3 regions of the Ensifer sp. GW821-FHT05G01 genome follow, and region 1 is predicted to be linked to each of the others. Evidence: riboswitches for the same ligand, from Rfam matches in the RefSeq annotation. Region 1 holds a riboswitch; each other region holds the start of a gene.
What was found. A riboswitch is a leader RNA that binds a small molecule or an ion and turns the genes downstream of it on or off. The one in region 1 is predicted to bind cobalamin.
Positions count from the first base shown of each region.

Region 2: another riboswitch for cobalamin. It lies ahead of nrdH (glutaredoxin-like protein NrdH); the one in region 1 lies ahead of bluB (5,6-dimethylbenzimidazole synthase).
Region 3: another riboswitch for cobalamin. It lies ahead of AC07UR_RS10870 (DUF1636 family protein); the one in region 1 lies ahead of bluB (5,6-dimethylbenzimidazole synthase).

Region 1 is NZ_JBWKSC010000003.1:180,361-190,211, forward strand. Features, by position in the region: gene AC07UR_RS09585 (NADP-dependent malic enzyme) at 1-847, shown strand, start outside; gene AC07UR_RS09590 (helix-turn-helix transcriptional regulator) at 1,016-1,753, shown strand; gene AC07UR_RS09595 (acyl-homoserine-lactone synthase) at 1,909-2,553, shown strand; gene AC07UR_RS09600 (DUF2865 domain-containing protein) at 2,743-3,822, shown strand; gene bluB (5,6-dimethylbenzimidazole synthase) at 3,731-4,522, opposite strand; cobalamin riboswitch at 4,568-4,775, opposite strand; gene AC07UR_RS09610 (SDR family oxidoreductase) at 4,888-5,709, opposite strand; gene AC07UR_RS09615 (phytanoyl-CoA dioxygenase family protein) at 5,799-6,992, opposite strand; gene AC07UR_RS09620 (LacI family DNA-binding transcriptional regulator) at 7,093-8,118, shown strand; gene AC07UR_RS09625 (quinone oxidoreductase family protein) at 8,153-9,118, opposite strand; gene AC07UR_RS09630 (2,4'-dihydroxyacetophenone dioxygenase family protein) at 9,131-9,619, opposite strand; gene AC07UR_RS09635 (helix-turn-helix domain-containing protein) at 9,731-9,851, shown strand, end outside.
Region 2 is NZ_JBWKSC010000002.1:290,445-300,295, reverse strand. Features, by position in the region: gene metE (5-methyltetrahydropteroyltriglutamate--homocysteine S-methyltransferase) at 1-1,831, shown strand, start outside; gene AC07UR_RS07195 (acyl-CoA thioesterase) at 1,828-2,628, shown strand; cobalamin riboswitch at 2,785-3,009, shown strand; gene nrdH (glutaredoxin-like protein NrdH) at 3,312-3,533, shown strand; gene nrdI (class Ib ribonucleoside-diphosphate reductase assembly flavoprotein NrdI) at 3,550-3,966, shown strand; gene nrdE (class 1b ribonucleoside-diphosphate reductase subunit alpha) at 3,936-6,089, shown strand; gene nrdF (class 1b ribonucleoside-diphosphate reductase subunit beta) at 6,106-7,095, shown strand; gene AC07UR_RS07170 (RtcB family protein) at 7,239-8,681, shown strand; gene AC07UR_RS07165 (acylphosphatase) at 8,948-9,232, opposite strand; gene AC07UR_RS07160 (cupredoxin domain-containing protein) at 9,390-9,710, opposite strand; gene AC07UR_RS07155 (DUF4142 domain-containing protein) at 9,720-9,851, opposite strand, start outside.
Region 3 is NZ_JBWKSC010000003.1:435,936-445,786, reverse strand. Features, by position in the region: gene AC07UR_RS10890 (aspartate:alanine exchanger family transporter) at 30-1,709, opposite strand; gene AC07UR_RS10885 (bifunctional aspartate transaminase/aspartate 4-decarboxylase) at 1,910-3,562, opposite strand; gene aspT (aspartate-alanine antiporter) at 3,617-5,323, opposite strand; gene AC07UR_RS10875 (hypothetical protein) at 5,647-5,838, opposite strand; cobalamin riboswitch at 6,086-6,301, shown strand; gene AC07UR_RS10870 (DUF1636 family protein) at 6,410-6,823, shown strand; gene AC07UR_RS10865 (ABC transporter ATP-binding protein) at 6,861-7,667, shown strand; gene AC07UR_RS10860 (ABC transporter substrate-binding protein) at 7,664-8,617, shown strand; gene AC07UR_RS10855 (FecCD family ABC transporter permease) at 8,795-9,805, shown strand.

The sequences.
Region 1 (9,851 bases):
GCAGATCATCGAGACGCGCCTGCGTCGCTACGGCCTGCGCATTCGTCCTGATGTCGATTTCGAAGTGGTCAACCCCGAAGGCGACCCGCGCTATCGTGACTATGTCGAGGACTATTTCGCCCTTGTCGGCCGCCTCGGCGTCATTCCGGAAGCAGCCCGTACGATCGTGCGCACCAACACCACGGTCATCGGGGCGCTTGCCGTCAAGCGCGGCGAAGCCGACGCACTGATCTGCGGTGTCGAAGGACGCTACAGCAAGCACCTGCGCGACGTCTCGCAGATCATCGGCAAGCGCGAAGGCGTTCTCGACTTCTCGGCGCTGAGCCTGCTCATCTCACAGCGCGGCGCAACGTTCTTCACAGACACCTATGTCAGCTATTGCCCGAGCGCCGAAGAAATCGCCCAGACGACAGTCATGGCGGCACAGGAAATCCGCCGCTTCGGCATCACGCCGCATGCCGCCCTTGTCTCGCACTCGAACTTCGGCTCACGCGATTCCGAAAGCGCCACCAAGATGCGTCAGGCATTGCAGCTCGTGCGCGAACTTGCGCCCGACCTCGAAGTGGATGGCGAAATGCATGGTGATTCGGCCATCTCCGAGGTTCTGCGCCAGCGCGTCATGCCCAACAGCACGCTTTCGGGCGAAGCCAACCTGCTGGTCTTCCCGAATCTCGATGCCGCCAACATCACGCTCGGCGTCGTCAAGACGATGACGGACAGCCTGCATGTCGGCCCGATCCTGCTTGGCTCGGCACTGCCGGCGCACATCCTGTCGCCGTCCGTGACCTCACGCGGCGTCGTTAACATGGCAGCACTCGCTGTCGTTGAAGCCAGCCATCCGGGTTGAAACTTTTTGCAGGGCCGTCGTACCCGGCGGCCCTGTGTTTCCGATCCGATCCTGGCAACAACCATTGTTTGTAGGATCGACAATCCACAGCAAATGCGGATGACGGTTCTGGACAAAAGGTGAACCCCCAACCATTGTGGGGTTCAGGGCAAGAATCGGTGTTGTGGCATGACTGAACAACAGGCTGTCCTCGACATGCTGGAAATCCTGGAATGCGGAGGCTGTGTCGAGCCGGCCCATTTTTTTACGTTGATGCGACGTACCTTTCGCATCGCTCATCTCCTTTATCTTGAGGCCGAGCCCTATGCGGACGAGCTCAAGATCTGCCGCCTGCACCACACATTCGGTGCCTACGCGGCGGAGCTTTATCTGACGCGTGGGCTCTATCGCATCGATCCGATCCTCAAGCTGGCGCTCGGCGGCGTCAGACCGGTCGAATGGACGACGGCGCGCCATCGCTTTCCCGAATGCGAGCCGTTGTTCAAGACGGCCGAAGAGATCGGGCTCTCTAGCGAAGGCGTCGCCCTGCCGCTACCCTCGCCGGCCGGTCGCATGGCGTTGCTTGCCATCAACGTCAACATGTCGGCGGCCGAATGGTCGATCTATCGGCGCAATCATCTGCGCGACTTCCAGCTCGCCGCCAACCTGTTTCATGCCGGCATGCTCGAGAATGCGGCCATGACGAGTGGCGCGGCAACGCGCGAGATGCGCTTGACCGGCCGTGAAACCGAGGTTCTCACCTGGTCGGCAGCCGGCAAGAGCTATTGGGAGATTGCCACCATTCTCGGCATTTCCGAGCGCACCGTGCGCTTCTTCATGACCAATGCCCGCCGCAAGCTCAACGTCGTCTCCAACACGCAGGCCGTGGCCCAGGCCGTCCGCCATGCGCTGATCCCCACAGTTTGATCCGGGCTAGAGCCGCTCCCCCCACGCTCTTCCGGAAACCCATCGAAATTTAGAGTAAAAAATCCGTTACCGGTACTGTCACTAGTGCCAGTTTCTTCTCCGCCGCCGGACTGACAGCATCACGCCATCCCCCAAAGACAAGGATGGAGAGAACGATGATCAGGATCCTCAACGGCAGGACACGCGGACAGCACCCACAGGCCATCGACGAGATGTTCAAGTTGCGCAAGCGCGTCTTTCACGACTTCCTGAAATGGGACGTTCAGACCGATGGGGACTGGGAGATCGACAACTACGACAAGTCGAACCCGCTCTACATCCTGTCCTATTCGCCGGACACCGGAAAGCTGCGCGGATCGCTGAGGCTGCTGCCGACGCTTGGCCCCAACATGCTGGACGATACGTTCCCGATCCTGCTTGGCGACAACCCGGAGATCCGCAGCGCCTCGATCTGGGAATCGAGCCGCTTTTGCATCGATCCGGAAATTTCCCAGGACCGTGCTTCCAATCAGGTCACGGTTGCCGCCGCAGAACTGATGTGCGGCGTCGGCGAACTCGGACTTGCCTCCGGCATCAGCCACATCGTTACGGTCACCGACGTCTTCCTCGAGCGGATGTTCCGTCGCATGGGTTGCCCCGGCGAGCGCATCGGTGAACCGCACCGGATCGGCTCGGTCTTTGCCGTGGCGGTCGCCTGGGAAGTGACGCCGTCGCTGCTGAGCGCCATGAAGGCCGTCGCCGCGATCGAAGGCACCGTGCTTGAGCGGCCGATGTCGCTGGAAACCGCACGCGCAGCCTGACACCGGATCGGAGCCGTCCATTCGTCCGAGAGGACGACACTGTTAACGCATTACGAGGCTTGTCGTTGCACACGCAGTGACAAGCCTTATGATAGGGCTGAAACAGGAAATGCCGACGGCGACCGATCCCGGACAACAAGGGCGGCGCAGCGCGGTTGCAGAAATGGACGTTCGCCCTTGTTCCGGAACATGAAAACCCTTGCCGCGGCGACTTTGCCGCTGCTTCTGGTTCTTGCCGATCAGGCGCTGGCCTCCAGCGTGTGCGACCGCCTGAACACCCGGCTTGCGCAATTGCCCGAGGCCATCACCACCACGGCCGATACGCGCGATTACGCCAGCGCGATTTCGCGACAGAACATTGAACTGCGTCGAGCGCGCAACGATCGCCGCCGCGCCGGCTGCGGCACAGGCAGCGTCGTCGTGTTCAATGGCGGCGACCCGGATATCTGCGCTGATATCAACAGCCTGATCGCCGAGATGGAAGACAATCTCGCTATCCTCAAATCGGAACGCCAGCAGCTGATATCGGGCGATGGCGACGACACGCGTCGGCGCATCCTGGCTGCACTTGAGATCAACGGTTGTTATGGCGACCGCGAGGAATTTGCCAGCGCCGACCCGGACGCGCCGGAAACGCATCGCAATATCCTGCGCGATCTGCCGCCGGAGGAATCCTACGGGCCGTTGTTGCGCGATGGCGACGCAGACGGATACCCTCCGGAAAGCGGCGTCTATTCCGGCACGCTTCGCACCATGTGCGTGCGCACCTGCGACGGCGCCTTCTTCCCCATTTCGTCCGAGGCGAGCCCGGCGGACTTTGCTCGCGACGAGCAGGCCTGTCGCGCCCGCTGCCCGGGTGCCGAAACCGAGCTCTTCTTCCACGAGCTTGCGACCGAAGAGAGCGACCAGATGGTTTCCGCCTCGACTGGACGCCCCTATCGGGAATTGCCGAACGCCTTTGCCTACCGGACGCGAGACGTCGGCAAGCCCGGCATCTGCGGCTGCCAGATCCCGAAGACGGTGGCAACAGCGCCCAAGGCAGGCGGCGGCAATTCCAGCGATAGTCGGTCCTCGATCATCGTCATCGAAGGCAATAAGGGGGCAGATGCCCCTTCTGCCAAGGTGACGGTTCCCGCTGAAGAGCGCCCCTACGATCCCGCCAAGAGCAAGGTGCGGGTCATCGGGCCGACGTTCCTGCCCCAGAAGGAAACGTCGATCGACCTTCGCCACCCCACGGGTCCGGCTTACCAGCCCGTTCAGAGCAACTGATCGCGGCGTCAGCCTTCCGGCAGGCTCCCCAACCTTCCTCGAATACCAGTTCCTCCAGCGGCAGGCGCTGGCGCCAGCCTTTTACCGCCAGTTCCGGCTCACGGTAGAGGTGGTCGACGAAGCCCAGGCAAAGCCAGGCGACGATCACGACATGATCGGGTATGCCGAGGATCGCCTTGATCTCGTTCTCATGAAAGATGCTGACCCAGCCGACGCCGACGCCTTCAGCGCGCGCGGCAAGCCAGAGATTCTGGACGGCGCAGACGGTGGAATAGACATCCATGTCAGGATTGTGGGTGCGCCCGAGAACGACCGAGCCGCCGCGTGTGCGATCGCATGTCACGCAGATACTGAGCGGTGCCTTGCGGATACCCTCCAGTTTCAGCGAGCGGTATTTCGCCCGCTGATCACCATCGAACATCAGCGCAGCTTCGTCGTTGGCGCGGGAAAACGCCTGCCAGACCCGCTCGCGGGTTTCCGCCTGGCGCACGACGACGAAATTCCATGGCTGCATGAACCCCACCGATGGCGCCCGGTGCGCTGCATTGAGCAGGCGCATCACCAGATCGTCAGGCAAGGGGTCGGGCAGGAACTGATCCCGCACGTCCCGGCGTGTTTCGATGGCGCGGTAGACGGCTTCGCGCTCGTCAAATGAAAAGGCTTCTGCGGCCGCAAGGCCGCCATTCGCGTCAGTCAGCATCGTTCGATCCCCAACAATGCACAACCTTCCGCCGTCCGCGCGGGTTTCGGTCTATCTTGCCAGGCCGGTCTTCTGACTTCGGATCCCCCGGCCGCTCCGCCTTCCCAGATCCGATGAAGATCCAGTGGCAAGACTTTGAGAAAACTCAAGATCCCTGGGGCAGCCGTCCCCGTCACAGCGTTGGGCACGTTCCGGAGTGACACCGGATTCCCGATTCTCCCGCGTCGCGGGCACCTGACGACGCCATAAGTGCACAGCCAATCGGGAATGACAAGCAACTCGGTGGGTGCCCGCCGGCACCGTGCGAGCCTTTCGGCAGCGGTCGACATCGGAGACCTTTCGACCGCTGCCCTTGCGGCTCACTATCAAAGCGGGGCGACGGGATGTGGCGAGCCGTCATAGCCACCCCAGACCGACTGGTCGAAGCAGATGACCGACCCCGTCATCAGGCCGGATTCGTTCGAGGACAGATAGGCGCAGGCGCGCGCGACTTCCTTGGGATCGACAAGCCGGCCGAAAGGCTGGCTGGCGGCCGCCTTTTCCAGCCAGTCGGCTGCAGCACCGTGAAACTCTCGCTGGATGCGATCTTCCCCCTCTGAGGCCATCCATCCGATATTGAGACCGTTGACACGAATACGGTTGCGCAACAGCGCGTAAGCCGTGTTCTTGGTCAGCGTCTCCAGCGCGCCCTTGGACGAGCAATAGGCAGCGATGAACGGCTGCCCGGCCATGGCCGACATGGAACCGATGTTGACGATCGTGCCCTGAGTGCCCTCCCTTCGCATAACCTTGACAGCCTCCTGGATCAGGAAGAACGGCGCCCGCACATTGATGGCGAACATCCGGTCGAAGAGTTCGGGGCTTGTATCGAGAATGGTGCCGCGGTCGGTGATTGCTGCCGCGTTGACCAGCGCATCGACCCGCCCGAAGGTGGCGTCGCAGGCGTTGACAACCTTTCGGGCATCTTCGACCTTTTCGAGATCCGCTTCGACATAAAGCACCTGCGCGCCGCTCGCCTTGCGGATCTCCTCAGCCTTCGCCTCTCCCTTGGCAGTGTTGCGCCCGCAGATGACGATGCCTTCGGCCCCGCGTTCCGCAAACAGGCTGGCGATCGTTGCCCCCAACCCTTGCGTCCCACCGGTGACGATGGCGACCTTGCCGTCAAGACGGCCGTGTTGTTCGGTCATGAAATTCCTCCCAGGAGTGAAAGTGTCATCGAAACAGGAACGGCCCCCGCCGCCGAGCGCCGGGGACCTGTCATGGCGATATCTTCTGTTCAGCTCAGCTTGCGCTGTGCCTGCTCTTCAAGCGCTTTGCGGAAATCCGCCTCGCTCCACCTTCCTGAAAGCGCCTCATGCATCAACTGCGCCTGTGTTTTCGGCGCAAGGCCGCCGAGCGGCGGGTCGCGATCGAGATTAGTCGGGAAGGAATAACCTTCGGCACAGGACGCAATCGCATTGGCGACCTCACCCTTCGAAAGGGCGCCGGATGCGATAAGAGCTGTCAGCGCCGGATAGAGCGCCGCGCTCATCTTCACGCGATCCACGGTCTCCATCGCTCGCCCGAAGGCCGACGAAACCTGCAGCAGATTGGCAACGCGCTTGATATCGGTCGAACGGTTGCTGCCGGCGGCATGGAACAGCGCCGGATTGAAGAAAACGACATCGCCCTTTGCAAGCGGCAACTGCACGTGATGTTCGTCGAAATAGGCGCGGAACTCCGGCCGCTTCAGCGCGAGGTAGCCGGGCACATAGGTCTGGCTATAGGGCAGGAACAGCGTTGGGCCGCTTTCAAGCGGCATGTCGCAATGAGCAACCGCCCCCTGCAGCGTCAGGACAGGTGACAGCCGGTGCACATGAGCCGGATATTGCTCGATGACATCAGAGCTCTGGAAGCCGAGGTGGTAGTCGCGATGCGCCGCCTGCGACGCCCCACCCGGATTGACCCGATTGACCTGCGCCGTCATCTGATAGTTCGGACCAAGCCAGGCTTCGCTGACAAGTGCAATGATGGCATTGGCATAGTAGGCAGCAAAATTTTCAGGGCTCTTCAGGCAGTGCTTTTCGAGCGAGTTCCAGATCCGGTCGTTGGCGCCGGGCTTGGCAAAATGGTCGCCGCCGCCGCTCTTGGTGCGGTGCTGCTCCTCGATGATCGCATCGAAGATGCCGCTGGCGGCATCGATGACGGTTGTGTCGGCGTAGGCGTGCTTGAACACGGCAACACCTGGACCGGTCGCCAGCACTTCGCAGATCTCGGCCAGTGCCGCGCGGCGCCCCTCGGCCGTCGCGCAGGCTGATACCAGGCTGGCGCTGTCATAGATCAGCACGTTCTTCTCGCAGGCGAGCGCATGCGGATAGTCCGCAAGGTTCGTCTGGCGCTCCACCTCGGCACGAAATTCTTCGATGTCGCAGCCATCTTCGCTCAGCCACACGCGTTCGAGGCGCTGGCGCGCATTGTTGTCGGTCTTCATCCCGTTCCTCCTCAGAAACATTCGATGCCCCGACTATAGGCGCCGTCCAATCGTGATATAGAGCAGGAATCCATCAAAAAACCATCAGGAGAGATCGCCGTTGGCTCATCCGTTTCTGGTCAAGGATATTGCTTTTCAGGCCGGGCTCAGCACCGCGACCGTCGATCGCGTCCTGAACGGGCGCCCCGGCGTGCGCCAGCAGACCGAAGCGCGCGTGAAGGCCGCCATTCGCGAGCTGGAAAAGCAGCAATCCGGATTGGAGATCCAGGGCCAGAGGCGGACGATCGACGTGGTGATGGAGGCACCGGAGCGTTTTACCGATACGGTCAGAGAGGCATTCGAAACCGAAGCGCCGACCTTCATGCCAACGACGTTCCGTTGTCGCTTCCACTTCGCCGAGACGATGCGCCCGCAGGACATCGCCCAGCTTCTCGACCGCATTCGGTTGCGCGGAACCGATGGGGTGGTGTTGAAAGCGCCTGATATGCCTGAAGTCGCGGGCGCCGTCGCCCGCCTGGAACAGGCGGGTATCCCGGTGATTACGCTTGTCACCGACCTGCCGAATTCGGCGCGGACCGCCTATGCCGGCGCAGACAACCGTGCGGCCGGCGAAACGGCGGCCTATCTCATCGGCGAACGCTTCGCTGAACGCTCCGCAACCGTGCTCGTGACAATTTCAAGCAGTCGTTTCCGTGGCGAGGAGGAACGCGAAATCGGCTTTCGCCGCGTACTGCGTGAACACTATCCGGCAATCCGCATTGTCGAGATCAGCGAAGGCCATGGCAAGGACACCGAGACCGGTGCGCTTGCGGCAAAGGCGCTTGCGGCACACGCCGACATCAATGCGGCCTATTCCATTGGCGGCGGCAACCGCGCTGTGCTCGCGGCGTTCGAGCGCGTCGGTCGCGATTGCACGTTGTTCATCGCCCATGACCTCGACCAAGACAATCTGGCGCTGCTGCGCGAACGCCGGATCCATTTCGTCCTGCACCATGACCTGCGCAGCGACGCCCGCATGGCCTTCCGCGCCATTCTCGCCGGGAGAAGCGGCAACGGTCAGAAGCCGGCCGGGGCCCGGCTGTCGGCCGTGGAGGTGATTACGCCCTACAACGTGCCCGTCGCCTGAGCGGAGCGGCCCGCAATGAAGCGGGGCCGGTCCGTCATTCGGGTAAAAGCACGATCTTTCCCGAGAACCGCCGGTCCTCGAGCCGAGCATGGGCCGCGGCCCCGTCCGATAGTGCGAAGGTCTCGATGCGCGGTCGTTCGATGACGCCGTCCCTGAACGACTGGAACAGCCGCCCGGCCCGGCTCAGCCGCTGCTGTCGATCGGTCAGAAAATTCCAGAGATCACCACCGACGACGGTTTTGGAATGCTCCATGAGATAGCGCGGATCGACCAGGGGTGCCGGCCCACCGGCCATGCCGAACGTCACAAGCGTTCCGCGCGAGCGCACCGCCGAGAGACTGTCGAGAAGGGTTATGCCGACTGAATCATAGGCGACATTGACGCCGCCGTCACTCAAGGCGCGCACCTTGTCCGGCCAGCCCTCGTCATAGCCGAGCGCATAGGCAGCACCCGCGGCCTTGGCGAGCGCCTGCTTCTCCAGCGTCGAGGCCATGCCAATGACACTGGCACCGCGCGCGATGGCAAGCCGGATCAGCAACTGCCCGACACCGCCGCCGGCGGCCTGCACCAGAACGGTATCGCCGGCCCGGACGCTATAGCTGTCCTCGACCAGATACTGCGCCGTCAGCCCCTGCAGCAGAAGGGCAGCAGCGGCCTCAAAGCCGATATCGTCAGGAAGCGGGATGGCCCGCTCCAGCGGCACGGTCACCCGCGTTGCATTGGCAAACGGCACGTCCGCAAACCCGATTCGGTCACCGACAGCGACGCCTTCGACGCCTTCACCGATGGCGATCACCTCGCCTGCCCCTTCGTAGCCGGCGATGTAGGGCGCCTTGCCCGCAAGCGTGTAGTTGCCCTTGCGCCGATAGATGTCGGCGAAGTTGAGCCCGATTGCCCGCATGGCCAGCTGGATATGGCCAGGTGGCACAGCCGGGTCGGCAACCTCGCGATAGCTCAAGACCTCCGGCCCACCGAAAGTGTCGAATACCAATGCATGCATGGTTGCCTCCCCCTATCGGATCAGTGTGCGGACGAAATCTTCGCCAAGCCCGACCGACTTGCAGTGTGCCGCATATCGGTCGAGCCTGACCAGCACGTCGTCATAACCTTCAGCGTTGCCGTCATCATCGAGATAGACCAGAGGTCCAAACACGTGGAACAGCGCCTTCATGTGGCCGGCCTCCGGATGCACGTAGAGCGTATGGATATCGCCCGCCGGTTCGAAGATGAAGGTGCCGGGCCGTGCGATCCAGTCGCGCTCACGATAACCCCAGGTGCCCTCCAGCGTCCAACCGGTGACCGGATTGGAATGACGATGCCGCTCGATGGTGCCGGCGCCCTTGGCCTTGAAGATGCTGACCCAACTGCCGCCCCGCACATCGAACAGCAACGGCAATGTGAAGGCGCTGTCGCCGAAGGGCAGCCAGCGCCGTTCATCCGCCTCCGCATCGGCGACCAGCAACTCGTCAACTCCGTATCTGCTTTCCTGAATGTTGATCAAAGTCCATCCTCCCGTTAAGTTTCACAAACGGGATTTATCTACTATAGTGGATTTCGTCAACAGAATTGAGAATCGTCGATTTTGCTCGTATGCATTGCCCGAGGAGACGCCATGCCAAAACTGACCATCACCCGCCGACCTGCCGAACAGAGACTTCGCTCGACCGAAGAGCGACCGGCCGAACTTGGAGCCCGCGTGAAGGAGCTCCGGGTCGCACGGGAATGGACGCTCG
Region 2 (9,851 bases), on a different contig from region 1:
CGTGACCTTCCTGAAGCTCGGCAAGGCGCTTGCCGGCGGGTTCGAGCCGATCGAGCTGATCGAACGGCTGTTGCCCGTCTATGTGAAACTTCTCAGCGAACTTGCCAACGCCGACGTCGAATGGGTGCAGATCGACGAACCCTGCCTGGTACTCGATCTGAATGAGCGGGAACGCCGGGCACTTGCGCTGACCTACAGGACATTCGCTTCGGAAGTCCCGCAGCTGAAGCTCATGCTTGCGACCTATTTCGGCGCGATCGGAGACAACCTGCCGATAGCGCTTTCGCTGCCGGTCGCCGGGCTGCATCTCGATCTCGTGCGGGCGCCGCAACAGCTGGACGCCCTCATCGAGACGGCGCCAGCACAGCTGGTTCTGTCGCTCGGGGTCGTCGATGGCCGCAATGTGTGGCGGACGGATCTTGCCGGTCTCTTCCGCCGGCTGCAGCCGCTGGTCGAGGCGCATGGCCGCGACCACATCGAGCTTGCGCCGTCGTGCTCGCTGCTGCATGTGCCTATCGACCTCGAACTCGAACGGGCGCTCGATCCGGAGCTCGTCTCCTGGCTTGCCTTCGCCCTGCAGAAACTGGACGAACTCAGCCTGCTTGCCCGCGCCTTCGAGCCTGGCCTGGCCAATCCCGAACAGGTCTTTGCAAAATCGATCGCGGCCGCCGAAGCGCGGCTCACCTCGCTGAAGGTCCATGACCCGCTGGTCGCCGGACGCCTGAAGAACCTGACGGCAGCCGACAGCCGTCGCCAGTCGGGCTTTGCGACGCGCCGTCGGCTGCAGGAAGACAGGCTGGCCCTGCCGCTCTTCCCGACAACGACCATCGGCTCCTTCCCGCAGACGCCGGAGGTGCGCCAGGCGCGATCGCTGCATGCCAAGGGCGAACTCAGCTATGTCGACTACCTTGCTTACCTGCGCCAGGAGACGGAGAAGGCCGTGCGCTGGCAGGAGGAAATCGGCATTGAGGTGCTGGTGCATGGCGAGTTCGAGCGTAACGACATGGTGCAGTACTTCGGCGAACAGCTTTCCGGCTATGCCTTCACGCAGAGCGGCTGGGTGCAGAGCTACGGTTCGCGTTATGTGCGCCCACCGATCATCTTCGGCGATGTCTCGCGGCCGAACCCGATGACGGTGGATTGGGCAACCTATGCGCAGTCGCTGACGTCAAGGCCGATGAAGGGCATGCTCACCGGACCGGTGACGATGCTGCAATGGTCGTTCGTGCGCGACGACCTGCCCCGGTCGATCGTGTGCCGGCAGATCGCGCTGGCGCTGCGCGATGAGGTGACGGACCTGGAAGCGGCCGGTATCGCCGTGATCCAGATCGACGAACCGGCGCTGCGCGAGGGCCTTCCACTGAGACAGGCCGATCGAAAGGCCTATCTCGACTGGGCGGTCGAATGCTTCCGCATCAGCGCCTCCTGTGTCGGTGATGAAACCCAGATCCACACCCACATGTGCTACTCGGAGTTCAACGACATCATGGCGGCAATCGCGGCGATGGATGCCGACGTCATCTCCATCGAAACCTCGCGCTCGAAGATGGAACTGCTCGGCGCCTTTACCGATCAGTCTTACCCGAACGAGATCGGCCCGGGCGTCTACGACATCCACTCGCCGCGGGTGCCCACGGTCGACGAGATGGTGCATCTGATCGAAAAGGCAACTGACGGGCTGACGCCGTCGCAGATCTGGGTCAACCCGGATTGCGGCCTGAAAACGAGGCAGTGGGAGGAAGTGCGCCCGGCCCTCGTCAACATGGTTGAGGCGGCGCAGGCGCTGCGGCAATCCTTTGCTGCCGGCCGGCGGGAGGCCGCAAGCGCATGACGGGCGACAGCAACATCGAAATGGCGCCGGGGGAAACCCCGGCGCCTGCCACCTTGATCGACATCGTCTTTCCCGGCGACACCAATCATCACGGCACGCTCTTCGGCGGCGCGGGCCTGGCGCTGATGGACCGGATCGCCTTCATCGTCGCCAGCCGCCATGGCCGCGTTCCCTTCGTCACCGCCTCCTGCGACCGCGTCGATTTCCGCGCGCCCGCCCGCATCGGCCACATCGTCAGCTTCACCGGTCGCCCGATGAAGGTGGGGCGGAGGTCGATGTTGGTCGAAGTCGACATGATCGCCGAGGACCTGACGGCCGGCACCAACGATCTGTGCACCCGCGGCCAGTTCACCATGGTGGCGATGCCGGAAGTCAAGGACGCCGGATGGTCGCTGCCCCCGCTCGACGGCGCCGCGAGCGAGCAGACAGAAGGCGATGCCCTGCGTATGGTCGATATCGTCTTCCCCGATCAGGCCAACAGCTCCGGCGCCATGTTCGGCGGCGACGCGCTGGCGCATATGACCAAGGCCGCCTTCGTCGCAGCGACGCGGGCAAGCCGCAAGACGACGGTGCTCGCTTCCTGCCAGCGCATCGATTTCAAGCACCGCATTACGGTCGGCTCGATCATCGAGCTCGTTGCCCGGATCGCGAAAACCGGGCGGAGCTCGACAACGGTCGAGGTCGAGTTGTGGTCGGAAGATCTGGTGGGCACAAAACGGACGCTGACGGCCCGCGGCGTCTTCATCATGGTGGCCGTCGACCGCGACAACCGCCCGGTGCAAGTCTTCGCGGCCTGACGCGTTCGACGCGGGGAGCCGTCAACGACGGCTCTTCATCCACAGGCTTTGTTGGAACCGCGCATTTACTCCCCGTTATCCACACCCGGGAAAATATTGTCCGTTCCCGCGGGCATCGGCACCATCGAACCTATTGACGCGATTTCCCGACCATATACTATATCTAGTGTTCGAGGTTCTTCCGATTCGCAAGGATTGGGAGCGAAGATGGGAATACGGTGCGCTGTGGCGATTTCGCCTGGCTAAGCCGTGGCTGCCCCCGCAACTGTAAACGGCGAGCAACTGTCCAGCATTCGGCCACTGAAGCATGAGGCTTCGGGAAGGTCCGGGCAGAAGCACCGACCCGTGAGCCAGGAGACCTGCCTCGATCGATAAACGTCCACGGGCGGGGTGTCCGGAGAGGTCAGAGGTGTGCTTGCGGCAGGATGAAACCTGCCTGTTCGTCTCGACGTCTCCCCGGAAGCGCCGTCTTCAACTTCGGGGTGAAGTCATGTCCGCGTCATCGAATTCCTACTACTCGCCAATGAAGAGGCGCGGGAACCCGCGCATCTGATGAAGAGGTGCGCTCGGTCGTTTCGGCCAGAGCAAGCCGTCATCCTGCCAGCCCTGCCCTTTCGCCGGAGCGTGTTCGCGCGCCCGCATGCCTTTTCATGCCCAGATCCAGCCGACCCAACGAGGAAGAAATGAACGTCACCGTCTATAGCAAGCCCGCCTGCGTCCAATGCACCGCCACCTACCGCGCGCTCGACCGCAAGGGCGTCAACTACGAGGTGATCGACATCTCGATCGACGAGGACGCGCTGCAGACGGTCAAGGGCCTCGGCTACATGCAGCTTCCCGTCGTCGTTGCCGGTCCGGAACATTGGGCAGGCTTCCGCCCCGACAAGATCAGCGCCCTCTCCTAAAGAGAGGTGCGGCGCGATGGGCCTGATCGTCTATTTTTCCACCCGCTCGGAAAACACCCATCGCTTCGTGGGCAAGCTCGGCCTGCGTGCCGTCCGCATTCCCGTCAGTCCGGCCGACGGGCCGCTTGAGATCAAGGAACCCTATGTGCTGGTCGTGCCGACCTATTGCGGCGACGACGGCCGAGGCGCCGTGCCCAAACAGGTGATCCGCTTCCTGAACGATGCGGACAACCGCTCCCACATCCGCGGCGTGATTGCCGCGGGCAACAGCAATTTCGGCGCGACCTACGGGATCGCCGGCGACGTGATCTCGGCCAAGTGCCAGGTGCCCTATCTCTACCGGTTCGAGCTTCTGGGCACCGACGAGGACGTCGCCAATGTCAAAAACGGGATGGAACGATTTTGGACGTCTCAACACTCGAACGCCCTTTGAAGGCGACGGAAGCGGCGCTCGATTACCACGCGCTGAACGCGATGCTGAACCTCTATGACGAGGACGGCCGGATCCAGCTCGACAAGGACCGGCTGGCGGCCAAGCAGTACTTCCTGCAGCACGTCAACCAGAACACCGTGTTCTTCCATAACCTGCGCGAAAAGCTCGATTACCTGGTGACCGAGGGCTATTACGAGCAGGAGGTTCTCGACCAGTATTCGTTCAATTTCGTGCGCGATCTGTTCGACCACGCCTATGACAAGAAGTTCCGCTTCCCGACCTTCCTCGGAGCGTTCAAGTATTACACCAGCTACACGCTGAAGACCTTCGACGGAAAGCGCTACCTCGAGCGCTACGAGGATCGCGTCTGCATGGTGGCGCTGACGCTGGCGCGCGGCGACGAGACGCTGGCGCGCGGCATGGTCGACGAGATCATCTCCGGCCGTTTCCAGCCGGCGACGCCAACCTTCCTCAACGCCGGCAAAAAGCAGCGCGGCGAGCTCGTCTCCTGCTTTCTGCTCAGGGTCGAGGACAACATGGAGAGCATCGCGCGCGGCATCAATTCTGCGCTGCAGCTGTCGAAACGCGGCGGCGGCGTTGCGCTCTCGCTCACCAACATCCGCGAGGCCGGTGCGCCGATCAAGCAGATCGAAAACCAGTCCTCGGGCATTATTCCCGTGATGAAGCTGCTGGAGGATTCATTCTCCTATGCCAACCAGCTCGGAGCCCGCCAGGGCGCAGGTGCGGTCTACCTCAACGCCCACCACCCGGATATCATGCGCTTCCTCGACACCAAGCGCGAAAACGCCGACGAGAAGATCCGCATCAAGACGCTGTCGCTCGGGGTCGTCGTTCCAGACATCACCTTCGAACTCGCCAAGAACAACGAGGACATGTACCTGTTCTCGCCCTATGACGTGGAGCGCGTCTACGGCGTTGCCTTCACCGATATCTCGGTCACGGAAAAATACCGGGAAATGGTCGCCGACAGCCGGATCCGCAAGAAGAAGATCAAGGCGCGCGAGTTCTTCCAGGTTCTGGCGGAAATCCAGTTCGAAAGCGGCTACCCCTACATCATGTTCGAAGACACGGTGAACCGCGCCAACCCGATCGCCGGCCGCATCACCATGAGCAACCTGTGCTCGGAAATTCTGCAGGTCAGCGAAGCCAGCGAATACAACGACGACCTGTCCTACAAGCACATGGGCAAGGACATTTCCTGCAACCTCGGCTCGCTGAACATCGCAGCCGCGATGGACAGCACGGATTTCGGCAAGACGATCGAGACTTCGATCCGGGCACTGACGGCGGTGTCGGACATGAGCCACATCTCTTCGGTGCCCTCCGTCGAGAAAGGCAACGACGACAGCCATGCGATCGGTCTCGGCCAGATGAACCTGCACGGTTATCTCGCCCGCGAACGCGTCTATTACGGCTCGGATGAAGGCATCGATTTCACCAACATCTACTTCTACACCGTGACTTACCACGCCATCCGCGCCTCAAACCGCATTGCGGTCGAACGCGGCACGAGCTTCAAGGGCTTCGAGAACTCGAAATACGCCTCAGGCGAGTATTTCGACAAATACACCGAACAGGAATGGAAGCCGGCGACGGAGCGGGTGCGGGAACTGTTCGAAACCGCGGGCATCGATATTCCGACGCAGGAAGATTGGCTGGAACTCAAGAAGGCCGTGATGACCTCAGGCCTCTATAACCAGAACCTGCAGGCAGTGCCGCCGACCGGATCGATCTCCTACATCAACCACTCGACCTCCTCGATCCACCCGATCGTCTCGAAGATCGAGATCCGCAAGGAAGGCAAGATCGGCCGCGTCTACTACCCGGCCGCCTTCATGACCAACGATAATCTCGACTACTACCAGGACGCCTACGAAATCGGCCCGGAGAAGATCATCGACACCTATGCGGCAGCGACCCAGCATGTCGACCAGGGCCTGTCATTGACCCTGTTCTTCAAGGACACGGCGACGACCCGCGACATCAACCGGGCGCAGATCCATGCCTGGAAGAAGGGCATCAAGACCATCTACTACATCCGCCTTCGCCAGATGGCCCTGTCCGGCACGGAAGTGCAGGGCTGCGTCTCCTGCGCTCTTTGATACCCCGGGGAACACGATGAACATCCAAGTGAAGACCAAGGCGCCCAAGGGCCCGCAAGCCGTGCGCGCCATCAACTGGAACCGTATCGAGGACGACAAGGACCTCGAAGTCTGGAACCGCCTCACCGGCAATTTCTGGCTGCCGGAAAAGGTGCCGCTGTCGAACGACATTCCATCCTGGGCAGCCCTTCGCCCGGAAGAGCAGCAATTGACGATCCGCGTGTTCACTGGCCTGACGCTGCTCGACACGATCCAGACGAGCATCGGTGCGCCGACCCTGATGGCGGATTCGATCACGCCGCACGAGGAAGCCGTCTATTCCAACATCTCGTTCATGGAGGCGGTGCACGCCCGCTCCTATTCCTCGATCTTCTCGACGCTTTGCTCGACGCCTGATGTCGACGATGCCTATCGCTGGTCGGAAGAGAACGAACATCTGCTGAAGAAATCGGCGCTCATTCTCGAGCACTACCGCACTGCCGATCCGCTGAAGCGCAAGATCGCCAGCGTTTTCCTCGAGAGCTTCCTGTTTTACTCCGGCTTCTACCTGCCGATGTACTGGTCGAGCCGCGCCAAGCTGACCAACACCGCCGACATGATCCGCCTGATCATCCGCGACGAAGCGGTGCACGGCTATTACATCGGCTACAAATTCCAGAAAGGGCTGGAGCGGTTGAGCGAAGAGCGCCGGCAGGAGATCAAGGATTTCGCCTTCGACCTGCTGCTCGAACTCTACGACAACGAGGCAAAATACACGGAGTCGCTTTACGACAGCGTCGGGCTCACCGAGGACGTGAAGAAGTTCCTGCACTACAACGCCAATAAGGCGTTGATGAACCTCGGCTATGAGGCGCTGTTCCCGGCTGACGCCTGCAAGGTCAATCCGGCGATCCTCTCGGCGCTGTCGCCGAACGCCGACGAGAACCACGACTTCTTCTCCGGCTCCGGCTCGTCCTATGTCATCGGCAAGGCGGTGGCGACCGAAGACGAAGACTGGGATTTCTAGAGCGGGCGAGGGCTTTGCTCCCCTGATGATGTGCTGCCGGCGCCATGCCGGCCGCACCATTGACTGCCGGCCCGCCTTCGACTAGAGAGCGCGCCAATCCGTATTGCCGCGGCTGCTGAACCCAAGGCAACGGAGAAATCAAAATGTCCACCCGACATAACCCCTTCGTCCGGAACGATATCGTTTCCGGGCATGCAATCAGGTCCGTCGTCGCGATCGACGAACCTGAACACCAACGCGCGCGCGCACTCGGTGACCTCGCCTCGGCCCTTCCAACCCCGGAGGGGCTGGCGAGCCATGGTGCCGTGGCCGGACGCATCATCACCACTCCAGACTTCCACCCGGGAAAACCCGTTCCGGTCGGACTTGTCGCTGACATCGAGAATGCCGTCATTCCGCACCTGATCGGCAACGATATCGGCTGCGGCATGCGCATGATCGTGCTCGACGATATCCGCGAGGACGATCTCGCGCCGGATCTGGAGAAACACCTGCGGCATGTATTCTTCCAGGGCGGGCGCGACATTGCCCTGACCGGCAGGGATCGTCACGCAGCCCTCAGGGACGGCGTGCCGGGTCTGCTCGAAAGCCTGTCGGGCAAGCGCCAGGGGCTGCTCGCGCGGCTCGATTTGGAAGCAGCCTGGGCCGATGTCGCGCACACATCGGACGATGGCTGTTTCCGTTCGGATGCCATCGACCCTGACTTCGACGACTATGCAGCCCTCGATGACCGGCATCGGCATGACGCCATTCTCGGCACCATCGGGGGCGGCAATCACTTCGTCGAATTCGGCGTGGTCGAGCGCATCCTCGATGGCGGGTTTGCCCGCATCGCCGGGCTGAAGCCGGAAAGCGTTGTGATCGTCGTGCATTCCGGCTCGCTCGACTTCGGCCAGCGGGTCGGGACGGCGGCGAGAGAGCGGGCGCGTCAAAACGGTGCGGCGGCGGTTGACGACCGGATCGTTTCCGAGGCCCGTCACGCCGACCACTATCGGCGATACATGAACGGCCATGCCAATGCTGCGAATGCCGCCTTCGTCAATCGCTTCCTGATTGGCCTGGCGGCGGTGGAAGCGCTCACGCGAACGATCGGCCGGCCGGTTGCACACCGGCTGGTCTACGACGCGCCGCACAACACCGTGTGGCAGACCGGCAACACCGTTCGACACCGCAAGGGCGCCTGCCCGGCTCGCGGTCCGGGCACGCTCAAGGGTTCACCCTACGAGTGGACAGGAGAACCGGTGATCCTGCCGGGATCGATGGGCGACGGCACCTGGTTGTTGCGCGGGCTGGGCGAAGCTGACGGCATGGAGTCCTCGGCCCATGGCGCCGGGCGACGGCTGTCCCGCCAGGAGGCCCGTGGAGCGACAACGACGCTTGGCGGCCTGCGCGTCATCGGCCCGGTCGACACCGCGAGCCCGGCTATCCGCAGCCGGCCGGACATCCTTGCCGAGCTCCAGGGCCGGCTCAAGGAAGAAGCCCCGGCCGCCTACCGGCCGATCGACCAGGTTGTCGATCCAATGGTGGCAACCGGCCTTGTCGGCCGCGTTGCCCGCATCAGGCCGGTCCTGACAGTCAAAGGCTAGGCCTGTCCGAGAACCGAAATGCCGGGGGAGCAGAATGCTTCCCCGGCGTTTTCACACGTCTTTCCTGGATTTTCCGGGCTACTTCGCCCGCACCATACGACGACGGCCGATGGCAACCTGCGCCGGCAGCAATCTGGTGACGCCTTGAACAATACCGACGGCGTCTGGCGATCCGGCAGCTATAAACCCATTTGCGAATGTCGCCGGATAGCCGCGATTTGGTTCGTGCGTGCGTCGCTTCAACCGAAAGGGGCGGCGCACGTACCCTAGCCAGTAATCTGGAACCCCTGAACCGGATCGGGCAGGGCCACCGGCTCGGTTTCGACACTGACGACGGAGGCTGCTGCCGGCCCGATCCAGAGCCGTTCGACCATGTTTGCAAGGGCAGCGTCGGAACCGACGATCATCGCTGCCACCGACCCGTCGCGCTCGTTGCGCACCCAGCCGGTCACACCAAGGCGTTCGGCTTCCCGGCGGGTCCAGATGCGAAAGCTGACGCCCTGCACCCTTCCGCTGACACGGACCAACATCGCCTTGCGCTCTCTGATCATGATCGCACCTGCTCTCGCTACAGAAGGAAACTGGAGCGAAGACGAACAAAGGCAAGCCACAAGGAACCATGCACGTCGGCGCTAGAGCGTTTCCCCCGGAGGGTTTTGGCGCTTTTCCGGGCGGCCAGCGGACTTCGCATTTTTTGCAGGGCATTGCCTATGGCGCTGCCACCGACAGGCGGCCCTTCATGTTGGGATGAAAGCGGCAATAATAATCCACCTGCCCTGCCTCCGGCATGGCGAGGCTTGCCGTGCCTTTCGCCGGGATCAAGACATCCCATCCACCCTTCACGGTCGCGGTATGGACGAGAATGTCCTTGTTGACCCACTCGATCGTATCGCCCACCCGAGCCTCGATTTCCGCCGGAACGAACGCCATCTTTTCGATGGTCACGCGGACTGTTTTCGCCTCGGCATCCACGACGCCATTGCCGAGCACGAGCCCGGCAATGGCGATGAGATAAAGGACGGATCGCATGGCCGCGTCCTACTTCAGCGTGGCGGCGACATGTTCGGCATGCTGCTGATGGCCCTGAAAAATCTTCAGGCCGGTTTCAAGCAGCGCCTTGAGCTCGGCATTGCTGGCCGAGGGAATGAGCAGGGTCGTAAGCGCGCCGTT
Region 3 (9,851 bases), 260 kb from region 1:
AATGTACGCCGCCGGGCCAAAGGGCGTTGCTACCCAAGAACCGTAACCAGCACCGCACCCCAGAGCGCCAGCAGCACATTGCCGATTGCATAGCCAAGGCCGTAACCCAATGTCGGGACCTTGCTTCCGGCTGCCTCCTGCACGGCGGCAAGAGCTGGTGCCGAGGTGCCGGCGCCGCAGCAGGTGCCGGCGAGCAGGCCTTCGTTCATGCGGAAGACCCAGCGGCCGAGCGCAAGTGCGGCCAGGTGTGAGATCACGCAGATCAGCGCGCTCGCGATGACGAGCGCCGGCCCCGACTGGACCAGGCCCGCCACGAAGCTCGGACCAGCCGAAATGCCGACGCAGGCGATAAAGGCGCAGAGCCCGACACTGTCGAAGAACCAGAGCGTGGCCTCCGGCACGAAGCCGAAGGTGCGCCTGATCGAGCGTAGCCAGCCGGCGACGAGGCCGGCGACCAGCACGCCGACCGCGACGCCGAGGCCGATCTCCAGCGCGCCGAGCTTGAGGGCGGGAATGCCGATGAGGCCCCCGAGGAAGATGAACACGCCGACAAAGACCATGTCGGTCGCCGTCGTCTCGCGGTCGGCATAACCAAGGAGAGCTGCCGCATCCTCCACGTGGCGCCTCGCGCCGGCAATCGACATCACGTCGCCGCGACGCACGGTCAGCCCCGGGAAAATCGGGATCGTCTGGCCGGCGCGGAGGATCCCGCGCAGGAAGACGGAACGCGCTTCCGGTCGCTGGTTGAGCTGCCACAGGCGTTGTCCTGCAACCTCCTTGTTCGTGACGACGACGTCGAGAACCTCGACCGGGATATCGAGCAACTCGCGATCGTCGATCTCGGTGCCGATCCGGCTGGCATACTCCACCAGAAACCCGCGAAGCCCGGCGACTGCAATGACGTCGCCCACCTGCAGGCGCTCCTTGGCAGCGGGGGTGATGATCTCGCTGCCCCGGCGGATCTGTTCGATATAGGCCTTCTGCCGCTCGGGAACGCGTGCCTCCGCCTCCTGGACGGTGAGGCCGACAAGATTGTCGCCGACGACGAACGCGCGTGCCTCGATCTCGCGGCGTGCGCTGTTGCCGGTGTCGCTCGGAGTGATGTTGAGTTCTGCCTCGAGTTCGGCGCAGGCGTCCTTCAGGCTGCGGCCGAACAGTCTTGGCGCCAGTTGCGACTGCACGAGGATGGCGCTGACGACACCGACGAGATAGGCGACGGCAAAGCCGGTCGCGACAGCGGACTCGAACTGGCTGGCAGCCTCTGGCGTCGGTGCGGTCTTTCGGAACGTGTCGATGGCGACACCGACGGTTGCCGATTCCGTTGTCCCGCCGGCAAGCACGCCCGCCGCCGTTCCGAGATCGAAGCCGAAGAAGATGGAAAGAACGATCGCCACGCCAAGTGCCACGACGCAAAGCGTCACGGTGACGGCGATCTGCGGCAGGGCGTCGGCGTTGAGGCTCTGGAAGAACTGTGGGCCGGTGCGGTAGCCGATGGCGAAGAGAAAGAGCAGGAAGAACGCCTGCTTCACATCGTTCGAAAGCACGGCGCCGGTCTGGCCGATCAGCACGCCGGCCAGCAGGCAGCCGGTGACGGCGCCGACCGTCACGCCGGCGATGGTGATCTTGCCGACGGCATAACCGATGCCGAGCGCCAGGAACAACGCCAGTTCCGGATGAGCCCGCAGAATGCTGAACGCCTGTTCGACCACGTGACGATCCTTCGAGATTGAGCGCCGGACGCCGGTGGGCTGCGTGCCGAATGCAGATGGGTTTTCAACGATATGCGGCGCCTGAAGCCTTCGGTCGATTTTCGGACGCGCGGGAATGCGGCTCAGGAAACGAGGCGGTCAGGCGAGGCGAGCGGGTTGAAATCGCCGGCCGCCCAGAGGCGGCCGGCGCCTTTGGTGCATCAGCTGATCGGAATGCCCTTGGAAGCGCGATAGGCCTGGACGTAACCGCGCGCCACGGAGCGGACGGCAGTGCCGATCTGGGTATAGGCATCGTCGTTGAGATTGGCGAAGGAGACGCGTGCCGACCAGTTCGGCGCATCGAAACCAGAACCGTTCAAGAGAACGATGCCGTAGTCTTCGGCGAGCCGGAAGGGGATGTCGAGCGGGTGAATGTTCTCCTTCACCCAGGCGACGACATCTTCTCCGACATACTTGCGCAGCCAGAACTCGAAGTCGATGATGCCGTAATAGTGGTCGAAATAGATGCCGGGATTCGACTCGACGCCCATGCCTTCGATCAGGTTCCAGAACCGCTTCGTGCAGATGGCGATGCAGGCCTTCTGGTAGGCCTTCTCCACATCCATCAGCTCGACGAGGCCGAAGAGCGACATCATCACCTGTTGCGGAAGCGACAGGCCGGCGGTGTGGTTCAGCGCCACGTCGCGGCTGTCGGCGACGATGCGATCGATGAACTTCACGTCGCGCGGCTTCGGCGTCATCGCCTTGTAGCGCTTTTCCAGGAGCTTCTGGATCGGCTCGCCATGCGCCTTGATCTTCTCGTCGAAGATGTTGTCCTGCGCCACCGCAATGACGCCGAGGCGCCAGCCGGTGCAGCCGAAATACTTCGAGTACGAGTAGACGCCGATCGTGTTGCGCGGCAGATGACCGAGCAGCGACTGGAAGCCTGGAACGAAGGTGCCGTAGACGTCGTCCGTGAGCACGATCAGGTCGGGACGCTTCTTGGTGACGAGGTCGACGAGGCGCTTGATCGAATCCGGATCCATGGCAACGGCGGACGGGTTTCCGGGGTTCACCAGGAACAGCGCCTTCACCTTGGGGTTTTCGAGCGCCTTGATATCCTCGTCGGTAAACTGGAAGCGATCCTCCTGCTCGGCGCTGACATTGATGGTCTTGAGGTCGTAGTCCTCCAGTTCCGGCATTTCCAGATAGGGTGTGAAGATCGGCGTGCCGAGTGCGATCGTGTCGCCGGCGTTGAGCAGGCGGGCGTTCTTCAGCGCCTTGAAGATGTAGCACATGGCGGCGGTGCCGCCTTCGACCGGGTAGAGGTCGAACGTCGCCTTGGGCCGGTGGCCGGCGCACATCGCCCACATCAGATATTCATGGGTGATGATCTCGTTGTGATGGAGCGCCCGGTCGGGCACCGGATAGTTGTCGCCGATGATGGAATCGGTGAGCTCGTGCACGAAGGCGTCCGGCTCGAAGTTGAAGGAGCGAATGGCGTATTCGACGGCGTCGGAAAGCGTCTTTGCCGGCAGTTCGCCTTCCTCCTCCTCGTCCCATTGGGCGGCCGCGTGGAGCTGTTTCTTGATCCACTTCTGGAACCGCTGATGCGCCCCATCGCGCGCCGGCATGCCTGCTACGCCCGCTTTGGGATCAAAGGAGGTGCGCTTGGCCTCTGTGATGGCGAATTGGCCAAGCAGGAAAAACGCTTCACGCGCCCTTGTGGCCGTCCAGTTCGGATTGCCGCGGCCGGCATTGAGGAATGCCGTGGCGGATTTCTGCGAGCTCGTCCTGGCAAGCTTGATCAGCTCGTCCTTGATTTCGAACGGGCTGAGATCGGATAGACTGTCGTAGAATTTTCTGTCCAACATGAATCACACTCCCTTAAACGATGTTTTCTGCTTCTTCGAACGATGCTCTCAAACTCACGGCCCGCCTGATGGCGCCAGCATGATGACGATGACGAGGCCGAATATGGTCAGCAGTGTGTTGCCGATGGCATAGGGCATGCCGTAGCCAAGGGCCGGAACCTTGCTCTTGGCCGCTTCCTGGATCATGCCGAGCGCCGCCGTGGTGGTGCGCACGCCGGCGCAGGCGCCAAACAGGATCGCGGGGTGAAAGCGGAACACGTAGTGTCCGATCAGCACCGAGGCGATCATCGGGACCGATGTCGACACGATGCCCCAGAGCAGCAGCGAAATGCCGACTTCCTGCAGTCCGGCGACGAAGCCGGGGCCGGCGCCGATGCCGACGACGGCAATGAAGATGTTCAGGCCCAGCGTGTTCATCAGCCAGAGTGCCGGAGCCGGGATGGTGCCGAAGGCAGGATAGGTGGAGCGAAGCCAGCCGAGGACGAGGCCGGCGAGAAGCGCGCCGCCCGAGGTGGACAAGCCGATCGGTATGCCGCCGATCGTGAGCGTCAGCGCGCCGACCATGGCTCCGAAGAACAGCCCCCAGCCGAGAAAGGCAATATCGGTCGTTTCGACCGGACGGTCGGCAAAGCCGAGCGCCTTGATCGCTGCCTCGACATGTCTCTTGGCGCCGCCGATGGTGACGATATCGCCGCGTTCGACCGTCGTGCCGGGCAGGACCGGGATTTCGACCAGCGAGCGCACGATCTTGCGTGCATAGACGCCGCGGGCCCAATCCTCGGTGCTGACGTCGGCGAGTGTCCGGCCGGCAAGCGCCTTGTTGGTGACGTAGACGTCGAGGACCTCGGCTTCGGCGTTCAGCAGTTCCTTGTCCTCAACCTCCAGCAGCTTGGCGTCGAGGTGTTCCACAAGGGCGGCGCGTCTGCCGGAAAAGGCGACGACATCGCCAGGCTGCAGCACGGTGTTGCCATCGGCCTCGATGATCTGGCCGCCGCGCCGCAGCCGCTCGACGAAGACGCGGATGCCGGGAAGCAGATTCCTGACCGGCGTTCCCGTCAGGCCGCTCGCCTCGTCGACGCGATAGGCCCTGAGGCCGAAATCGTGATAGGCGCGGGTGATCCCGGGTTCGCTGCTCACGGTGCCGCCACCAAGCTTGGCCTCATACTCCCTGCAGGCGGCGGGAAGATCGATGCCGAGAAGTTTGGGGCCGAGTTGCGCCAGGATGATCGCCGAGCCGATGGTGCCCCAGATATAGGTGACCGCATAGGCAATCGGGATCTGGTCGGTGTAGGTCTTGGCCTGTTCCGGGCTCATGCCCATGGCGTTGATCTGGTCGCTGGCAACGCCGATGGCCGCGGAGATTGTCTGCGAACCGGCATACATGCCCGCGCCATAGCCAAGCGGCAGGCCGGCGATCAGCGCGCACAGATAGGGCACGATCAGGCACAGCACGAGGACCGAGAGGGCAAAGAGGATCTGTTTGGGTCCGTCCGTGCTCAGGCCGCGAACGAACTGCGGGCCGACGCCGTAGCCGACGGCAAACAGGAAAATAAGGAACAAGGTCGATTTCAGGTCGCCGGAAACCTGGATGCCCAGCTGTCCGATGACGACGCCGGCCAGAAGGGTGGCGGTAACGTTTCCAAGGTTGAAGCCTGCGATCTTGATCGGGCCGATCACGAAGCCGATGCCGAGGGCAAGAAAGACGGCGACCGGTGGATATGTACGCAGCGTGTCTACGAAAAAGTCTATTGGATTCACCATCATCCCCTTCAAAAAACTCGTCGTATTCGGGAGTTACGCGGACAGGCTGGATGTTACGTCGCATAAGACTTCGAGATATGAAGTTCGGAGCGCCGCCGCCCGGAACGCGGGCGAACCCGGCGCAAGTCGTTGCACGCCGCTGGAAGGCGCGATCAGTTCTTTGAAAGCACATCACCGATTGTGCCAGTCTGCAAGTACGTAACAGTAACGGACGACGTTACCGGTTGGCCGTTCCGTCGGTGACGACTGCGCCCAGGGGCGGCGCGATGGCTCGTGCGACGAGGCATGGCAGGGGATGGGGTGCCGATGCCGTCGGCGATCGTTCAGGTCAGCAGTTCGATAAGCAACCTCGGTGAACTGGCGAGGACGGCTCCGGCGACGAAGCCGAGCGCAATCGCGCCCACCACTCCGTGCCGTTGCCAGCCATGGAATGCGCCGAAGGCGGTTCCTCCAAGGATGGTTGAAACAGCCGACGCATCGTTTCCCTCATTGCGCTTATGCAGAGTGTCCGCCAAAGGCGCGCATCTCAGCATTGATGGGATATCGGGCACGGGTCGTTGCCAACGACGTTGCTGATCATCGCGGTCGAGCGTTGGTGCACGGTCAGTCGTGGCGTCGCCGACCCTGATGCATAATAACGGAGGACGGATATTTCGGCTTGCTTACTGTAATGATATTACATAACTAAGGCGCATGAGAATATGCCGCATGTTGATAGGCCGAGGCCGATCCGTCCCGCCGGTTGTCACCTCCGTCGAAGTGTGCGACGAAGGGGGTGATGGTGCTGCGAGCGCGACAATGCGTAAGCGGCTGAAAAGGGAACACGGAGCGGACGACCCAAATGGGGCCGAAACCGTGGCTGCCCCCGCAACTGTGAGCGGAAAGCGCATTCACACCCTGTCACTGGCGTTCAGCCGGGAAGACGTGGATGCGCGAAGACCCGCGAGCCAGGAGACCTGCCATCGAACCGATCAACCACAACGGACGGGGTGTTCCGATGGACAAGAACTGGTTTTTGCGCGGCGGTCACCCGTCATCACATCGCTTTGCCATATTCTCTCCGGCCCGATCCGGCGGAGAAGAAATATGGCCAAGCCGGCATCCCGACAGCACAAGATAACGGTCTGCACCGATTGCCGGTTCACCGGCGGCCCCTGCCGCCCGGGCGCGGATCTGATCCAGCGGCTGAACCGCAGCATTGCCGCCCTCGGCGCGCCGCTCGACCGGGATTTTTCGATTGCCGGAACGGTCTGCATGGCCGCCTGCACCCGGCCTTGCACCATCGCCTTCCAGGCGACGGGCAAGGCGACCTATCTCTTCGGCGATATCTCGCCCGATGAGGATATCGACGATCTGGTTACCTTCGCCACCACCTATGCCGGGCGCAACGATGGCATGACGCGGGCGGCCGAACGGCCGCGCGGGCTGAGCGCCAAGACGCTGGCGCGCATACCGGCAGCGCTGCTCATCTCCGAAGATATCGGCGGGCATTTCCAATGAACGCCTGTCGAATGCGTACATGGGGAGGGACGAGACGATGAGCTGCACCGCGACAGGGGCCGGCCTTCGTGTCCGCGCGCTCGATTGGGGCCCACGCCCGGACCTGCGGCTTGTTCGCGAGGTCGACTTTGCCATTGCGCCCGGCAGCCGGCTTGCCATTCTCGGCCCGAACGGTGCCGGCAAGACTTCGCTGCTGCGCTGCCTCTATCGTTCCGCCCAGCCGACGGCGGGCACGATCGAAGTCGATGGCGTCGACCTCTGGTCGATGACGGCACGGGAGGCGGCGCGGATCATTGCCGTCGTCTTGCAGGAAATGCCGAGCGATTTCCCCTTCAGCGTGCGCGACGTGGTGATGATGGGCCGCATCCCCAGGCGCGAAGGCATGAGCGGCTGGACGGCCAGGGATCGCGAGACGGTGGCGCATGCGCTCGAGCATCTCGACCTTGCCCACCTGGCCGGACGGCAATTCTCGACACTTTCGGGTGGCGAGAAACAGCGGGTGCTGATTGCCCGGGCGCTGGCCCAGCAGCCGCGCATCATCATCCTTGATGAGCCGACCAACCATCTCGATATCCGCCATCAGCTCGAAATCCTCGACCTGTTGCAGACGCTGCAGCTGACCATCGTTACCACGCTGCACGACATCAACCTGGCCGCCGAATTTGCCACCGACGTGGCGATCCTGACGGAAGGCCGCATGACGGCCTTCGGGCCGCCCGAAGAGGTGCTCAACCCGCAGGCGCTTTCCGACGCCTTTGGCGTTACCGCCACCGCCCACAGTAATGCCGTCTCCAACGGCGCCCGATTTTCCTTTTCACTCGCTCGACAGGAATTGATTTCATGAAGACATTGTTCGCCGGTTCGGCGCTTCTGCTCCTCGCGCTCGCCGCGACGCCGGCGCTCGCCTATCCCGTCACCGTCAAGAGCTGCAATCGCGACGTGACCTTCGATGCGGCGCCAAAGCGTGCCGTCTCCAACGACGTCAACCTCACCGAGATGATGCTGGCCTTGAAGCTGCAGGACCGCATGGTCGGCTATACCGGCGTCTCCGGCTGGAAGACGCTGGATGAAAAGCTGCGCGAAGGTGTCCAGGCGCTGCCGGAGCTTTCGGAAAAATATCCGACCAAGGAAGTGCTGCTCAATGCCGACGCTGATTTCTACTTTGCCGGCTGGAACTACGGCATGAAGGTGGGCGGCGAGGTGACGCCGGAAACGCTGGCGCCCTTCAAGGTCAACGTCTACGAGCTGACCGAATCCTGCATCCACATCATGGCCAAGGGCAAGCCGACGATGGACGACATGTTCGTCGATCTGCTCAATCTCGGCCTGATTTTCGGCGTCGAGGACCAGGCCAAGGCGCTCGTCGACGGCTACCGCCGCGACCTCGACAAGATCACTGCGGGAGTGGGGGCGATCGAGCGCCCGACGCGCGTCTTCGTCTATGATTCCGGCGAGGAGAAGCCGTTCACGTCTGGGCGGTTCGGGATACCGACGGCGATGATCGAGGCGGCCGGCGGCGTCAACGTCATGGACGACGTCGAGAAGAGCTGGACGGAGATTTCCTGGGAGCCGGTGATCGACAAGAACCCGGAGGTGGTGGTGATCGTCAACTATGGCGAGGTCACCGCCGAGCAGAAGATCGCCTTCATGAAGAGCAACCCGGCCTTCAAGAACATCGATGCCGTCAAGAACGACCGCTTCGTGGTGCTCGATTATGTCGAGGCGACGCCGGGCCCGCGCAACATCGATGCCATCGCCCGCCTGGCAAAGGCATTTCACGGGCAGGCGATGTAATGCGCCGTCGTCTGCATGATCCCTGAAACCGGCGTCGATACAGGGCAAATCATGCAGCACGTTTAGCGTGTTATTGCATTGCCGGCGCGTCATGCCCGATGCGCCGCCCTCTGGCGTAAGCGTGCCTTGTCGCCCGCTTTCGTCCTCTCCTCTGCAATCTTGAACCTGGGACGGACAGTGAAGATCACGACCGCCTTTCTCGTGGCACTGCTGCTCTTGTGCCTGACGATCACCGCTGCCGTCTCCTTGGGCTCTGCACCGATCCCGGTTTCGACCGTCTGGTCGATCATCGCCTCGAAGCTTTCGCCTGGCAGCGTCGAGGTCGCCTGGTCGGCCGGCCGCGAGAGCATCGTCTGGGACGTGCGCCTGCCGCGTGTCGTGCTTGCCGGGCTGGTGGGGGCGGGGCTGGCGCTGACGGGCGCCGTGCTTCAGCCCGTCACCCGCAATCCGCTCGCCGATCCGCACCTGCTTGGCGTGTCCTCCGGCGGCGCGCTCGGCGCGATCATCGCGCTTCTCCACACAGGCCTCATCCTCGGCCTCGCCACGGTGCCGCTGTTTGCCTTTGCCGGCGCTCTGGTCGCGACAGCACTTGTGGCGCTGGTGACGCGGGTGCTCGGCACCAACGCCGACAGGCTGGTGCTGTCAGGCGTTGCCGTCGCCTTCACCTTGACGTCGATCGGCAACCTGATGATTTTCCTCGGCGACCCCCGGGCGGTGCACACCGTGATCTTCTGGATGCTCGGCGGCCTTGGTCTGGCGCAATGGCCGCATCTCGTCTATCCCGCCGTGGTGCTGGCGGCCTGCCTCGGCTATCTCGTGCTTCGTGCGCGCGAGATCAACGCGCTTGCCATGGGTGACGAGACGGCAACGACGCTCGGCATTCCCGTTCGCCGGTTCCGCCTTGTCCTCTTTGTCGTCACGGCGCTCCTGACCGGTGTCATGGTCGCGTTCTCCGGTGCGATCGGCTTCGTCGGCCTGATGGTGCCGCATTTCGTTCGGCTGTTTGCGGGCAGCGACAATGTCCGGGTTATCCCGCTTTCCGCCTTTGTCGGGGCGCTGGTGCTGATATGGGCCGACCTCTTTTCCCGCGTCGTCATGGCGCCCGAGGACATGCCGATCGGCGTCGTCACCGGACTTGTCGGCGGCTTGGCCTTTATTGCCATTCTGAAACAGCGCAAGGTGGTGTAAAGCTCGCGGCATGGACACGGACCGATTGCCGCCTGGTTCCAGCAAT